DNA from 3 places in the Azospirillum palustre genome. Region 2 is predicted to be linked to each of the others. Evidence: riboswitches for the same ligand, from Rfam matches in the RefSeq annotation. Region 2 holds a riboswitch; each other region holds the start of a gene.

Region 1 (4,490 bases), on a different contig from region 2:
TTGGCCTCGGCCGGGGCGGCGGCCAGAACGGCGATGCCGCCGGCCAGCAGCAGGGCGGCGGGCACGGACAACAGACGGGCAGACAGCATGGAAAAGCCCTTTCGAACCGGTTGAAACGTCATTTCGGCATCACGCAGAAGGTGGTCTGCTGCATCAGGGCGCAGTCCTTCTCGACACCGCCGTCCAGCATCGACACCTCGACCTGGGTGATGACCAGGGTGCGGCCCGGCTTCACCACGCGGGCGCGGGCGATCATGACATCGCCCTTGGCCGGCGACATCAGGTTGATCTTGAACTCCACCGCCAGCACTTCCGCCCCGGCCGGCATCAGGCTCAGCGCCGCATAGCCGCCGGCATTGTCGGCCAGCGTGCTGACCATGCCGGCATGGAAGAAGCCGTGCTGCTGCGTCAGGTCGGCACGGAACGGCAGGCGCATCTCGCAGAAGCCCGGCTCCATCGCCGCCAGTTCGATGCCGAGCGTCTTGCAGATCGGCTGCTGTTCGAAGGACGCGAAGCAGCGCGCCTTCCAGTCGGGAGTGCGGGGTTCGAAGGTGGCGGGCAAGGCAAGGGTCTCCGGCAGAGGGGCGCCAAGGGAGGCGGTGCGGCACAGCCTGCGTCAGCCGCCCCGCCGGATCAAGCGGCCGAACGGAGTGCGCGTCACCTTGCCCACCCTCTCGCCCTCCGGTTGCCCCGCAATTAGCCGGTATCAGCCGCCGATCAGGCCCATCTGCGGGCTGGACGGTTCGGCATGGGCGCGCATCGGCATGCGGCCGGCCAGATGGGCGGCGCGGCCGGCATTGACCGCATCGCGCATCGCCGCCGCCATCCGCACCGGGTCGCGCGCCTTCGACACCGCGGTGTTCAGCAGAACGGCGGCGCAACCGAGCTCCATCGCCAGCGCCGCGTCGGACGCGGTGCCGATGCCGGCATCCAGCACCACCGGCACCGGGCTGCGGGCGCAGATCGTCTCGATGGCGTGCGGGTTGCGGATGCCCATGCCCGACCCGATGAAGGCCCCCAGCGGCATCACCGCAGCGGCCCCCAGGTCGGCCAGCTTGCGGCAGGTCACCGGATCGTCGTTGCAATAGGGCAGCACGACGAAGCCGTCATTCACCAGCTCCTCGGTCGCGCGCAGCAGTTCCTCCACGTCGGGATAGAGCAGCTCGCGGTCGCCGATGACCTCCAGCTTGATCCAGGGGGTGTCCAGCGCCTCGCGCGACAGCTGGGCGGTCAGCACCGCTTCCTTGGCGGTCATGCAGCCGGCGGTGTTGGGCAACAGCCCGACCGGCCCGGCCGCCCGCCCGGCGGTGGCGCGGGCCAGCACGTCGACGAGGCTTTCCGAATAGCCGTCCAGGCTGATGCGGCGGATCGCCAGCGTGACCAGTTCGCTGCCGCTGGCCGCCAGCGCGTCGAGCATCACCTGCTGGTTCGGATAGCCGGCGGTGCCGAGGAACAGCCGCGAGCCGAGGCTGCGCCCGGCGATGGTGAGGGTGTCGGTCTGGGACATGGGGGGAGCCTTTTGCAAAGGCCCTCTCCCGCCCCGGGAGAGGGAGGGGACCCGCGCCGTAGGCGTGGGGAGGGTGAGGGGGTATCCGAACATGGATTCTGATCCTTGCCCCACCCCTCACCCTTCCCATGCTGCGCATGGGCCCCTTCCCTCTCCCGGGGCGGGAGAGGGAGGATCGGGGGGTCAGCCGCCCTGGATGGGGCGGACGATTTCCAGGCTGTCGCCGGGCTTAAGCGCGGTCTCCGGCCAGCGGCGGCGGGGGACCACGGCGCCGTTCAGGGCGACCGCGACGCCCTTCGCACCCTCGGCGATGCCGCGGCCGGCCAGGAACTCGGCGACGGAGGCGGCGGACAGCGGCTCTTCGCAGCCGTTGACGCGGATGGCTTCACGTGAAACGGCGGTCATGCGGCGGCTCCCGCAGCAACGAAGCGGTCGGCGGCGAAGGGGCGCAGCAGCGGATCGGTCTCGCCGGTCAGCACCAGACGGGCGATGCCGTCGGCGGTCACCGGGGTCAGCAGGATGCCGTTGCGGTGGTGGCCGGTGGCGTGGATCAGTCCGGGAATGCCGCTCTCGCCCAGGATCGGCGCATCGTCGCGGCTGCCGGGACGGAAACCCGCCCAGGCTTCCTCGATGGGCAGTTCGGCAATGCCCGGCAGCGCCCGCCACGCCCCCTCCAGCAGGGCGAACTGGCCGCCGGCGGTCAGACGGTCGTCGAAGCCGCGCTCCTCCGTCGTGGCGCCGATCAGCAGCCGGCCGTCCAGCCGCGGGATCAGGTAGGTGCCGGGCGTCCACACCACATGGCGCAGCAGCGGCAGACGGGGATCCATGCGCAGGCAGACCATCTGCCCCTTCACCGGACGCACCGGCGGCCGGGCGGCGGGCGGCAGCCCAGGCACCCCGGCCGACCACGCCCCGGCGGCCAGCACCACTTGGTCGGCCCGGTGCAGCGTCTCGGCCACCCGCACACCGACGGCGCGCCCGCCCTCCACCGCCAGCGCAACCTCGCCGCACCGCTCATGCAGATGGGCGCCAGCGAGTTCGGCGGCGCGGCGCAGGGCGGCTGCGACCTTGCGGTTGTCGACCTGATGGTCGCCGGCACAAAACAGGGCACCGGCGACACCCGGTTGCAGGAAGGGTTCGCGCCGCCGCACCTCGGCCCCGCCCAGCCACTCCACCGGCAATCCCAGATCGCGCTGGAACCCGTGCAGGAAGCGGACCTTCGCGGCATCGTCGGCGGTCAGCGCGATGACCATGGTGCCTTCGCGGCGCAGATCGACGGCGATGCCGCTCGCCGCTTCGAGATCGCGGGCGAAGTCCGGCCACAGGGCCTGCGACGCGCGGGTCAGCGGCAGCAGCCCCTCCTCGCCCGGCTCGGTTTCGACACAGGCGGCCAGCATGCCGCCGGCGGCATAGGTGGCGCCGCGCCCGGCCTCCCCCCGCTCGAAAACGTCGACGCGGCAGCCGGCCGACGCCAGCCTCCAGGCGATGGCGAGGCCGATGCAGCCGGCGCCGACGATGGCAACGGAAGGACGGGTGGCGGACGGGCGGAGTCCCGGCGCGGAAACGGAATATGGATGCGGTTCTGGCGCATGGATCATGCGGCGGCTCCCTTCGCTGGAATTACCCAGACAGGTTCGATGGGTGTGTTCTCAGCCGCGCGACCACCGCACGGCACCCCAGGCCTATGGATTGCCTTATGCCAATGTTCCGCTGGCCCCACAAGCGGAATCGACCGCCGCCCGGCCCCAACCTGCCGATGGATGCGGCGACAGGCCGCAGCCGGATACGGAGTCCCCCCGACAGGAAGCGCTACCGATCGGCAGCTAAAGTGTCGGCAAAATGAGCCATACCCGGGCACTCACAGCGGAAAACGGGCGCAGCCGGTGCGCGGGATGAACGACAAAGACGACCGAGGATTCGCCAGCATGCTGTCTTTCTTCCGCTCGGACTCCCCGACCTCCCCCGTCCCCGGCAGCCCGGTCGGCGCTCCTGCCGGCAGGTCCGAACCGGCAGCGCATGCCGCCGGACCGGCGGAACAGCCGATCCGCAGCCTGTGCCTGCCGGCAGGGCAGATCGGCGCCGCGGCGCTGGAGGGTCTGACTTTCGCCGACGGGGCACCGGCGCTGGTCGTCGGTTTCGTGTCGCCGCATGTCGATTTCGCCGCCACCGCGCGGGCGGTCCGCTCCGCCCTGCCGGCGGCGACCCAGCTGGTGCTGGTCTCCACCGCGGGCGAGCTGTGCGCGGCCGAGGGCCAGCCGCTCTACCGCAAGGCCGGCGACCGCTGGGACAGCGTGGTGCTGCAATCCTTCAGCCCGCGCCTGCTCGCCGGGGTCAGCATCCAGTCGGTCCCGCTGCATTGCGACGACCTGCGCGGCGGCCGCCCGACCCGCGACGTGCCGGCCCGGGTGGAGGCGATCCGCGGCGAGCTCGACCGCATCCGCGTCCCCTTCCCGGTCGACAGCCACGACACGGTGGCGCTGACCTTCATCGACGGGCTGTCGGCCAGCGAAAGCTGGTTCATGGAGGCGGTCTACCGCTCCGGCCATTTCCCCTGCCTGTTCATCGGCGGCTCGGCCGGCGGCAAGCTCGACTTCCGCAACACCCATCTGTTCGACGGCCAGCGCGTGCTGGAGAACGCGGCGGTGACGATCTTCCTGAAGATGGCGCCCGGCATCCGCTACGGCATCTTCAAGTCGCAGAATTTCCGGCCGACCCAGACCCGCTTCGCCGTGGTCGACGCCGACCCGATGCGCCGCATCGTGCGCAGCGTGATCGACCGCGACGGCTTCGAGGTCGTCGGCTTCATCGACGCGCTCGCCAAATCCCTGCGCTGCAAGCCGCAGGACCTGCCGGGCAAGCTGGCGAAGAACACCTTCGCCATCGAGATGGAGGGAGAGCTGTTCGTCCGCTCCATCTCCGGCTTCGATTTCGAAAAGGGGGAGGTCGCCTTCTACTGCGACGTCAATCCCGGCGATTCGCTGTG
Region 2 (4,490 bases):
GAACCACCGGCAGCAGGACGATGCCCGGCAGCGGGATCAGCGGCGCCAGCGCAACCGCCAGCAGCCCGCCGGCCATCACGAGATCGCCCTGGGCGAAATTCACCGCCGAGGTGGCGTTCAGCACCAGCACGAAGCCCAGCGCCACCAAGGCATAGGCCGCCCCCAGCGCCACCCCGTTGACCAGCAGTTGAAGCGCCGCCATCCGCTCACTTCGCCGCAAGCGTCGGGTCGTCGTACCGCTTCACCAGCACCGGCACGCGGCTGGCCCCATCATAGCAGACGATGACGGCGGAATGGGCCATGTTGCCCTTGCCGTCGGACTTGTAAGTCATGGCGAGGCCCCGGAACGTCTCGGCGGACAGCGCCTTGCGGATGGCGTCCGGCGACCGGGCGCCGGCCTTCACCGCCTCCAGCACCATGGTCATGCCGTCATACTGGCCGAGCGCGAAGGCGTCCGGCTCCTTGCCGAAGGCGGCGCGGTAGGCGTCGGTGAAGGCCTTGACCTCCGGCGTGCCGCCCGAGATCGGCGAGGCCGCGGTCTCGGCACAGACGCCCTTCAGCTCCGCCGGTTCCAGCAGGGCGGCGGTGCTCGGCTGATGCATGGCGGAGCCGGCGACGATGGGCAGGGTCACGCCGCTGGACGCCGCCTGCCGCAGCAGCAGCGCGGTCGGGCCGGAATGCAGGTGCAGGACCAGCACGTCCGGCTTGGTGGCGAGCGCCTTGGTCAGCACCGGCAGCAGATCCTTGGCCGCCGGGTCCACCCCCTCCTCGAAGACGGGCGTGACGCCCAGCGCCTTGAAGGCGGCGTCCAGATGCGCCTTGCCGCTCTGGCCGTAGGCGGTGGTCTGGTAGATGACGGCCGGCTGCCGCTTGCCCAGCTCTTCCACCACATAGCGGGCATGGGCGGCCTTGGTCACGGCGTCGCCGGGGAAGAAGCGGAAGACCCAGGGATTGCCCTGCTCGGTGATCGAGGCGGTGCCCGACACGGTGACCAGCGGCAGCTTCAGCTCGCCCGCCAGCGGCAGCATCGCCAGCATCTGGGTGCCGAGCATGCTGGCGGCGACCGCGCCCACCGTGCCGCGGCCGGCCGCGCGCTCCAGCGCCGTCACCGCCGCCTCGGGCGAGGTGCCGGTGTCGACGACCTCCGAGGCGATGGCGACGCCGGCCGGCGTCTGCTTCAGCGCCAGGACGGCGCCGTTGCGCTGGCTGGTGCCTTCCAGCGACAGGAAGCCGGTCAGCGGCACCAGAACCGGGAAGGACAGCGTGTCGTCGGCACGGGCGGCGGACGACAGACAGACGGACGACAGGCAGGAGGATGCGGCCAGCAGGCCGATCAGAAGGGAAAGCGTGCGCCGCATGACCGAAAACTCCTCGACACGCGCCGGCGGTTGGGGCGACGCGGAGGGGACGGGGCGCTTTGCAGCAGCTTTCAGCGGGTCCGTCGGGTTCCGGTCGGCTCCCTTCGCCGGCATGACCCGGATCAGGTTCGATGGGTGTTGTCTCAGCCCATGCGGTTGCCGAACCGGCATCCGCACGGGCACCCCAGCCGTGAACAGGCGGCGAGAGTGTCGCCGCCGGCCCCGTCCTGTCAAGAACCCAACCGGCGGCGCGCCACCATGGTTTCACGATGCAGGATGTAGAGCCCGCTGCCGATGATCACCATCGCGCCGGCCAGGACCGGCACCGTCGGCAGGTCGCCGAACACCAGCCAGCCGAACAGGCTGGCCCAGACCATGCCGGTATATTCGAAGGGCGCCACCACCGCCGGCGGCGCGCGGCGGAAGGCTTGGGTCAGCAGCACCTGCGCCCCGGCGCCGATGGCCCCGACCAGCGCCATCAACCCCAGCGCGACGGCGGTCGGCGCCGTCCAGACCGGCAGCGCCAGCGCCCCGCTGACCAATGTCGTCGTCAGCAGCAGGTAGAGCACGATGGAGGCACTGGTTTCCGTCCGCGACAGGCCGCGCACTGCCAGTGCGGCCAGCGCATAGAACAGGGCGGCGCACAGCCCGACCAGCACCGGCACCAGCGGCGCCCCGGCCGACGGCTGCGCCATCACCACCACGCCGCCGAACCCGACCACCACGGCGGCCCAGCGGCGCCAACCGACCGGCTCGCCCAGCAGCGGCGCCGACAGCGCGGTGATGAACAGCGGACCGGCGAAGCTCAGCACATAGACGTCGGCCAGCGGCAGCTCGCGGAACGCATAGAAGAAGCATCCCATGGAGATCAGCCCGGCGAAGGCGCGCCAGACATGCCCCAAGGGCCGCCGCGTCCGCATCGCCGCAATCCCGCCGCCGCAGGCCAGGGTGTAGCCGCCCACCAGCAGGAAGGCGACCAGCGAGCGCACGAACATCAGCTGCGGCACCGGGTAATCGGCGGTCAGGAACTTGATGAGCGTGTCCATCGCCGCGAACAGCAGGATCGCGCCCAGGAAGCAGCCGACGGCATAGGGAACCGAATCGGCCTCGGCGGGCAACAGGTCGGCGGTTTCGGCGTCGGTCATGAAATCGGTTCGGAACGGCAATGGCGGAGGCTGCCCACATTATGGGCAAATGCACCCGCGTCCCAATGCCGCAACCGCAGGTCTGGTAGGCGCAGCCATACTCAAGGGTTGGCGTGAAGCGCGCCCCGTCGCCTCACCGCGTCAGCACCATCACCAGCCGCTCGACCGGCGCATCGTTGACCAGATGCGAGTCGACAATCTCGTCGATGTCCTCCGGGGTTTCCGGCCGGTACCAGATGCCTTCCGGATAGACCACCATCAGCGGCCCGGCGGAGCAGAAGCCGAGGCAGCCGGTCATCGCCATGCCGACATCGGTCAAACCCTTGCCCTGGATTTTCTGATCGAGCCGCTGCCACAGCGGATGCGCCCCCTTGGCGGCGCAGCTGCCGCGCGGATGGCCGGGCGGACGCTGCTGGGCGCAGCAGAAGACGTGGTGGCGGAAGGTCTGCGGGATGTCGAGCGGCATCGGTCATTCTCCATAGCCATAAAATTTCTATGGGTAAGAAGCATGCCAGAATGCTGCGTTGCGGCAAGACTTTTTGTAATCCTTCTAACTCCTGGCGCCGCTTGGATTCCCGGCACCATGAAATGCTTGGTCGGCAGAGCATTGGCGGTTAAGAATCCCCGGCAAGGGGCAATCCAGGAGATGCCGGTGCTGCTGAGCGGATCGGGGAAGGGCCAGCCGGGCGCGGTGCCGGGCTGGGTCGGGTATGCGCTGCTGCCGGTTCTCAACCTCGTCGCAGCCTTCGTGCTGTCGGGGCTGGTGATCCTGGTGATCGGCGAGAACCCGGTGGACGTGCTGTCGCTGCTGCTGTCGGAGGCCCTGGGATATCCCGAGGCCATCGGCTACACCCTTTATTACACCACCGACTACATCTTCACCGGGCTGGCGGTCGCCATCGCCTTCCATTGCGGGCTGTTCAACATCGGCGGTGAGGGGCAGGCCTATCTGGGCGGGCTCGGCGCCGGGCTGGTGGCGCTGGCGCTGACCGGCTGGCCCTGGCCGGTGGTGGCCGTGCTGGCGGTGCTGGCCTCGGCCCTGTTCGGTGCCGCCTGGGCCTTCATCCCGGCCTGGCTCCAGGCCAAGCGCGGCAGCCACATCGTCATCACGACGATCATGTTCAACTTCATCGCCGCGTCGATCATGACCTGGCTGCTGGTGGACGTGCTGATCCGCCCCGGCAGCCAGTCGCCGGAAACCCGCGAGTTCGATCCCGGCGTCTGGCTGCCGTCGATGGACCGGGCGCTCGGCTGGTTCGGCATCGCGATTCCCGCGTCCCCGCTGAACCTGTCCTTCCTGTGGGCGCTTGCCTGCTGCCTGCTGTTCCACATCTTCCTGCGCCGGACTCGCTGGGGTTACGAGCTGCGCACCGTCGGCCGCAATGAGCGGGCGGCGGTCTATGCCGGCATCTCGCCGGCGCGCAACATCGTCATCGCCATGCTGATCTCCGGCGCGCTGGCCGGCTTCGTGGGCGTGAACGAGATCCTGGGCGTGCAGCACCGGGTGATCCTGAACTTCACCGGCGGCGTCGGCTTCGTCGGCATCGCCGTGGCGCTGATGGGGCGCAACCACCCGGTCGGGATCATTCTGGCGGCACTGCTGTTCGGGGTTCTGGCGCAGGGCGGCGGCCAGCTGTCCTTCGAATACCCGACGATCAACCGCGAGCTGGTGATGGTCATCCAGGGTCTGGTCATCCTGTTCGCCGGTGCGATGGAGAATTTGTTCAAGCCGCAGGTGGAGGCGCTGTTCCGCCGCCGCGGCGCCGCCGCCACCGCGGATGCCGCAACCGGGGGGAGGGGCTGAGCGATGGAAGACGCGCTGCTTCTGGCGCTGCAGCTGCTGGGCGCCACCATCCGCGTGGCGACCCCGCTGGTGCTGGCCGCCTTCGCCGGCATGTATTGCGAGCGGGCCGGCGTGGTCGACATCGGGCTGGAAGGCAAGATGCTGGCCGGTGCCTTCTTCTCCGCCGCCGTCGCCTCGGCCACG
Region 3 (4,490 bases), on a different contig from region 2:
AGGTCGAGCCAGCCGGGATCGGTGCGCCGCAGCCCGTCGAACAGCGCGGTCGTCACCGGGAAATAGATGACCAGCACCGCCATGGCGATCTTGGACGCCATGCCATAGCCGAGCCACAACACCAGCAGCGGCGCCAGCGCGAAGACCGGGATGGCCTGGCTGACCAGAAGCAGCGGCATCAGCCAGCGCCGCGCCGTGCGGAACCGCGCGAGCAGCAAAGCGCTGACGCCGCCCAGCGCCACGCCGGCCACCAGTCCGATCAGAATCTCAGCCAGCGTGGTCAGGCCATGGCTCAACAAGAGAGGGGCCTGCCGCTGCATGGCGTCCGCCACCGCCAGCGGACCGGGCAAAAGGTAGCGCGGCAGACCGGTGGTCCAGACCAGTGCCTGCCAGCCGGCGACCAGCACCAGCAGGGTGATCGCGCCGCGCAGCAGCGCCTTCATTCCGCCAGCCTCCGCAACAGTTCGGCCTGATGCGCCAGCAGTTCCGGATCGTCGACCCGGCGCGGCACCGGGCCGGAGGGCTCCAGCGCCGGCCCCATAATGGCCGGCCGGCCGGTCATCACATGCAGGCGGTCGCCGATGCGCAGCGCCTCCAGCGGGTCATGGGTGACCATCAGGACGGTGCGGCCGGCCAGCGTCTCCGCCGCCGTTTCCTGCAAGCGCAGCCGGGTGATGGCGTCGAGCGCCGAGAAGGGCTCGTCCATCAAGACTAGCGGCTTGTCCTCCATCAGGGTACGGGCCAGCGCCACGCGCTGCTTCTGCCCGCCGGACAGGGCGGCGGGACGGTCGCGCTCGCGCCCGGCCAAGCCGACACGGTCCAGCAGCGCACGGGCCTGCTCCACCCGCGCCGGATCGGGACGGCGGTGGCGCAGCCGGTCGCCGAGCAGCACATTGTCGAGAACGGTCAGCCAGGGCAGCAGCAGGTCCTGCTGCGCCATGTAGGCGATCCGGCCGGCCAGCGGCTGCCGGTCGCCGGTGACCACCTCGGTCGGCGGCTCCGGCTCGGCCAGACCGGCGAGGATACGCAGGAGCGTGGTCTTGCCGACGCCGCTCGGCCCCAGCAGGCAGGTGGTCCGCCCGGCCGGCAGCTCCAGAGTCAGGTCGGAGAACAGCAGCGTGCCGCCATAGGTCAGCCGTGCGCGGGAGATGGTCACCGAAAGCGGCGTCATCGCAGGCACGCGGGCATGCATCGTGGACTGGCGGAGATGGAGAGGGTGCGATCCCGCATCACTGATCCCTACGCCGGCATGAACCGGATCAGGTTCCAGGGGTCGTCCCGCAACAGGACCTCTCAGCCGCCCATCGGCTCCCCCCAGTGAAGGCGGCGACTATAGGCGCGGACGATCCGTGACCGCAAGCATTGCCGGATGCAGGTTCCGGCATGCGGAAGCGGGCGGCTTGACCGCACCGCCGCGGCGCCTAGTTTCTGACGGGCATCGAGGAGTGCCCGTCCTGACCACACCATTCCGCACACCGCTGTTCATCGGCGGGGAAATCTACCGCGGCTCCACCTATGGGCCGAAGCATCCGCTGGCGATTCCGCGCGTGTCGACCGCCATCGACCTCAGCCGTGCCATGGGCTGGCTGCCGGACAAGGTCTATCTCGACACCCATGTGGCGAGCGAACGCGAGCTGGCGCGCTTCCACACGTCCGATTACATCGCCGCGCTGAAGCGGGCGGAGGCCGAGCAGCGCGTCGACGAGGCGACCGCAACCCGCCACAATCTGGGAAAGCTGGAAAATCCCGTCTTCGCCGAGATGTACCGGCGGCCGGCCCACAGCAGCGGATCGGCGTTGCAGGCTGCCCGGATTCTCGGCGACCGGCCGGCCGGTCTTGTCTATGCGCCGGCCGCCGGGACGCATCATGCGCGGCGCGACCGGGCCAGCGGCTTCTGCTATTTCAACGCGCCGGTTCTCGGCATCCTGGAATTGCTGGACCATGGGCTGGAGCGGGTCCTCTATGTCGATCTCGACGCCCATCATGGCGACGGGGTGGAGGAGGCCTTTGCCGACGACGACCGGGTGCTGACCGTGTCGATCCACGAGGATGGGCGCTGGCCCTACACCGGCAAGGCGGAGGAGCGCGCCGGCGGCATGGCCCGCAACCTGCCGGTCCCGCCGGGCTTCAACGACAGCGAGATGGAGCATGTGATGGCGGCGGCGGTCCTGCCGCTGGCCCGTGCCTTCCGTCCGCAGGCGATGGTGATCCAGACCGGCGCCGATGCCTTGGCCGAGGATCCGTTGAGCCGTCTGGAGCTGTCCAACCGCGCGCTGTGGGATGCCGTGGCGGCGCTGCTTCCCCTGGCGCCGCGGGTGCTGGTGGTCGGAGGCGGCGGCTATAACCCCTGGTCGGTCGGGCGTTGCTGGGCCGGGATCTGGGCGGTGATAAACGGCATCGATCCCGCCGTGCGGCCGACGGCGGAGGCGGAGGCGGTGCTGCGTGCCCTGACCTGGAACCGCGCCGCCGGCCGCAACCCGCCGGACCATTGGTTCACCACGTTGGGCGACGAACGGCGGCCGGGGCCGGTTCGGGACGCTGTGAAGCGGGTGGCCGAGATGGCCATGTCCTGAAGGGTGGCGCTGTCCTGACCCGCGGTTGACCGACTCATTCCGACGAATTTCGAACCAACCTGTGACGATTCGTTGACGGGGTCGGATTGTTCGTTGATTCTCTTTTCCACTGCGCCGGTGCAGCTTCCGTGTCGGGCGATGCGGGCTTCGGCGGGATTTGCGGGTTGGATTTGCGGTAGGAGGACGGGCGGGCGGATGTCGAACACGACGCTGTTCCTGATCGCCATCGTCATCATCATGCTGGCTGCCGTCCCGGTCGCCATGATGCTGAAGGATTTCCTGCCGAACATCATGGAGAAGAGCAGCGGCCTGGATCAGGTCGAGAACCGCATCTACGTCCTGCATGCCGAGGCGCAGGAGCTTCAAAACCGGGTCAACCATCTGGTCCAGCGCCGGAACAGCCAGTCTTCCGACCGCAACCGGTTGGAAAGCGATATCCGCAAGGCGGAAAAGCAGGTCCGGGACCTGTCGGACCAGCCGCCGATGTTCGTGCATGAGGTCGGCGACCCGCAGGCCGGGCTGATGAAATTCGTCGCGACGGTGACGCAGGAGAAGGCGTCTGCCGCTGCCCGCGCTGCCGGTGAGCGGGCGCAGGTCAACCCCATCTGGCGCTGCACGAACGTGGCCGAGGTCTGGGCGTCCAGCTTCGACGAGGCCAAGCAGATGTGCGATGTGGCCTTCCCGTTCAAAATGGGTTTCCAGAAGACGTTCATGCGCGGCGATGCGCGGGCCGGGGGCAAGGCTGCCGGCAAGGGTGTGCCGACGCCGCCCGCCACCGCCCGGGCGAAGGCGGGTGCCGCCACATGATGATCAACTTCATCATCGTCCTGGCCATCGTCGCCATCGGTGCCTGGCTCGGCAACATCCTGATGAGCGTCGAGCAGCGGGTATCGCAGGCGCGCCAGCGCGTCCGCGGCGTCCGCAACAACCTCGACAAGCTGGATGCCACCATCCACCGCCTGCATCGCGAGGAGGAGACCCTCCATGCCGAGATCGAGGAACTGACCCGGGAGATGGTGGAGCTGCGCAAGAAGCAGGCGGAGGTGCAACAGCGCCTGACCGAAGCGCAGGCGAAGCGTCGTCCGCAGATTTTGATTCTGACCGACCGGCGCAATCCCGGCGACAAGGAATGGCTGGTCACCGTGGTGAACCAGCAGATCGGCGAGATCGATGCCGCCCACCCTCTGGCCGTCGAATGGGCACGGGGGCGCCAGTATCTGGTTTGGGCGGAGTCGGACCGCGAGGCCGGCGAACGTGCCAACCGCCGCTTCAGCGCCCGGCCCGGCTATCAGGTGCGGTCGGTGGCGCCGGTGAAGGAAGATCTCTACAACGCCAGCGCGGCCCAAAGCGCAGCGTAGAAAAGCACCGGGCAGAGATCGAAAAGCCCCTCTTCCGCCAGGGAAGAAGGGCTTTTCGCAAAGCTCGGTCTCACCCTGCTCCCAGGCTTCAGCGCGCCTTGGCGGTGGCCGGGGTCTGGCGGAAGGCGTCGTGCAGGTAGGGCGACAGCGACTGGCGCATGTTGCGCAGCCATTCGTGGATGATGATCAGCGAACGGGAGGCGACCGGCGGGGTCATGCCCAGCTTCACCAGATCCTCGCGGGTCATCGTCGCCACCTGATCCAGCCGGTGGCCGGTCAGGCGCGCCCAGGCCGGGGCGGTGCAGGGCTGCATGGAGATGACCTGCAGGCCCTCGCGCTCCACCATCTCCGCCTTGCGGCGGGCATACTGGCTGTCCTCCAGCTGGGAGAACGGGCCGGAGAAGCCGTTTTCCACCAGGACGCGCTTGGCCTTCGGGGCGATGGTCGCCACCCGCTCCAGCGTCGTCATGCCGGTGGACAACGAGGCGAGGTCGACGGTCACCGGGACCATGAAGGTCAGCCGTTCGCCTTCGCCGACGTAATAGTCGAAGCCCGACAC

Evidence for each region. Region 2 has a riboswitch for thiamine pyrophosphate ahead of CRT60_RS16230 (ABC transporter substrate-binding protein). Riboswitches for the same ligand answer to the same signal wherever they lie in the genome.
Region 1: it holds a riboswitch for thiamine pyrophosphate, as region 2 does, so the genes downstream of both, thiO (glycine oxidase ThiO) here and CRT60_RS16230 (ABC transporter substrate-binding protein) in region 2, are expected to answer to the same signal.
Region 3: it holds a riboswitch for thiamine pyrophosphate, as region 2 does, so the genes downstream of both, CRT60_RS28655 (ABC transporter ATP-binding protein) here and CRT60_RS16230 (ABC transporter substrate-binding protein) in region 2, are expected to answer to the same signal.

The regions. Positions count from the first base shown of each region.
Region 1 covers NZ_PDKW01000043.1:2,258,725-2,263,214, forward strand. The annotation lists gene CRT60_RS32965 (hypothetical protein) at 1-89, opposite strand, end outside; gene CRT60_RS32970 (PaaI family thioesterase) at 119-562, opposite strand; gene thiG (thiazole synthase) at 707-1,507, opposite strand; gene thiS (sulfur carrier protein ThiS) at 1,691-1,912, opposite strand; gene thiO (glycine oxidase ThiO) at 1,909-3,105, opposite strand; TPP riboswitch at 3,097-3,196, opposite strand; partial or broken gene CRT60_RS37850 (FIST signal transduction protein) at 3,433-4,490, shown strand, end outside.
Region 2 covers NZ_PDKW01000041.1:555,986-560,475, reverse strand. The annotation lists gene CRT60_RS16235 (branched-chain amino acid ABC transporter permease) at 1-202, opposite strand, end outside; gene CRT60_RS16230 (ABC transporter substrate-binding protein) at 207-1,358, opposite strand; TPP riboswitch at 1,441-1,555, opposite strand; gene CRT60_RS16225 (DMT family transporter) at 1,589-2,503, opposite strand; gene CRT60_RS16220 ((2Fe-2S) ferredoxin domain-containing protein) at 2,637-2,969, opposite strand; gene CRT60_RS16215 (ABC transporter permease) at 3,150-4,307, shown strand; gene CRT60_RS16210 (ABC transporter permease) at 4,311-4,490, shown strand, end outside.
Region 3 covers NZ_PDKW01000043.1:1,343,196-1,347,685, reverse strand. The annotation lists gene CRT60_RS28660 (ABC transporter permease) at 1-443, opposite strand, end outside; gene CRT60_RS28655 (ABC transporter ATP-binding protein) at 440-1,171, opposite strand; TPP riboswitch at 1,219-1,325, opposite strand; gene CRT60_RS28650 (acetoin utilization protein AcuC) at 1,446-2,573, shown strand; gene CRT60_RS28645 (hypothetical protein) at 2,769-3,380, shown strand; gene CRT60_RS28640 (hypothetical protein) at 3,377-3,931, shown strand; gene CRT60_RS28635 (hypothetical protein) at 4,020-4,490, opposite strand, start outside.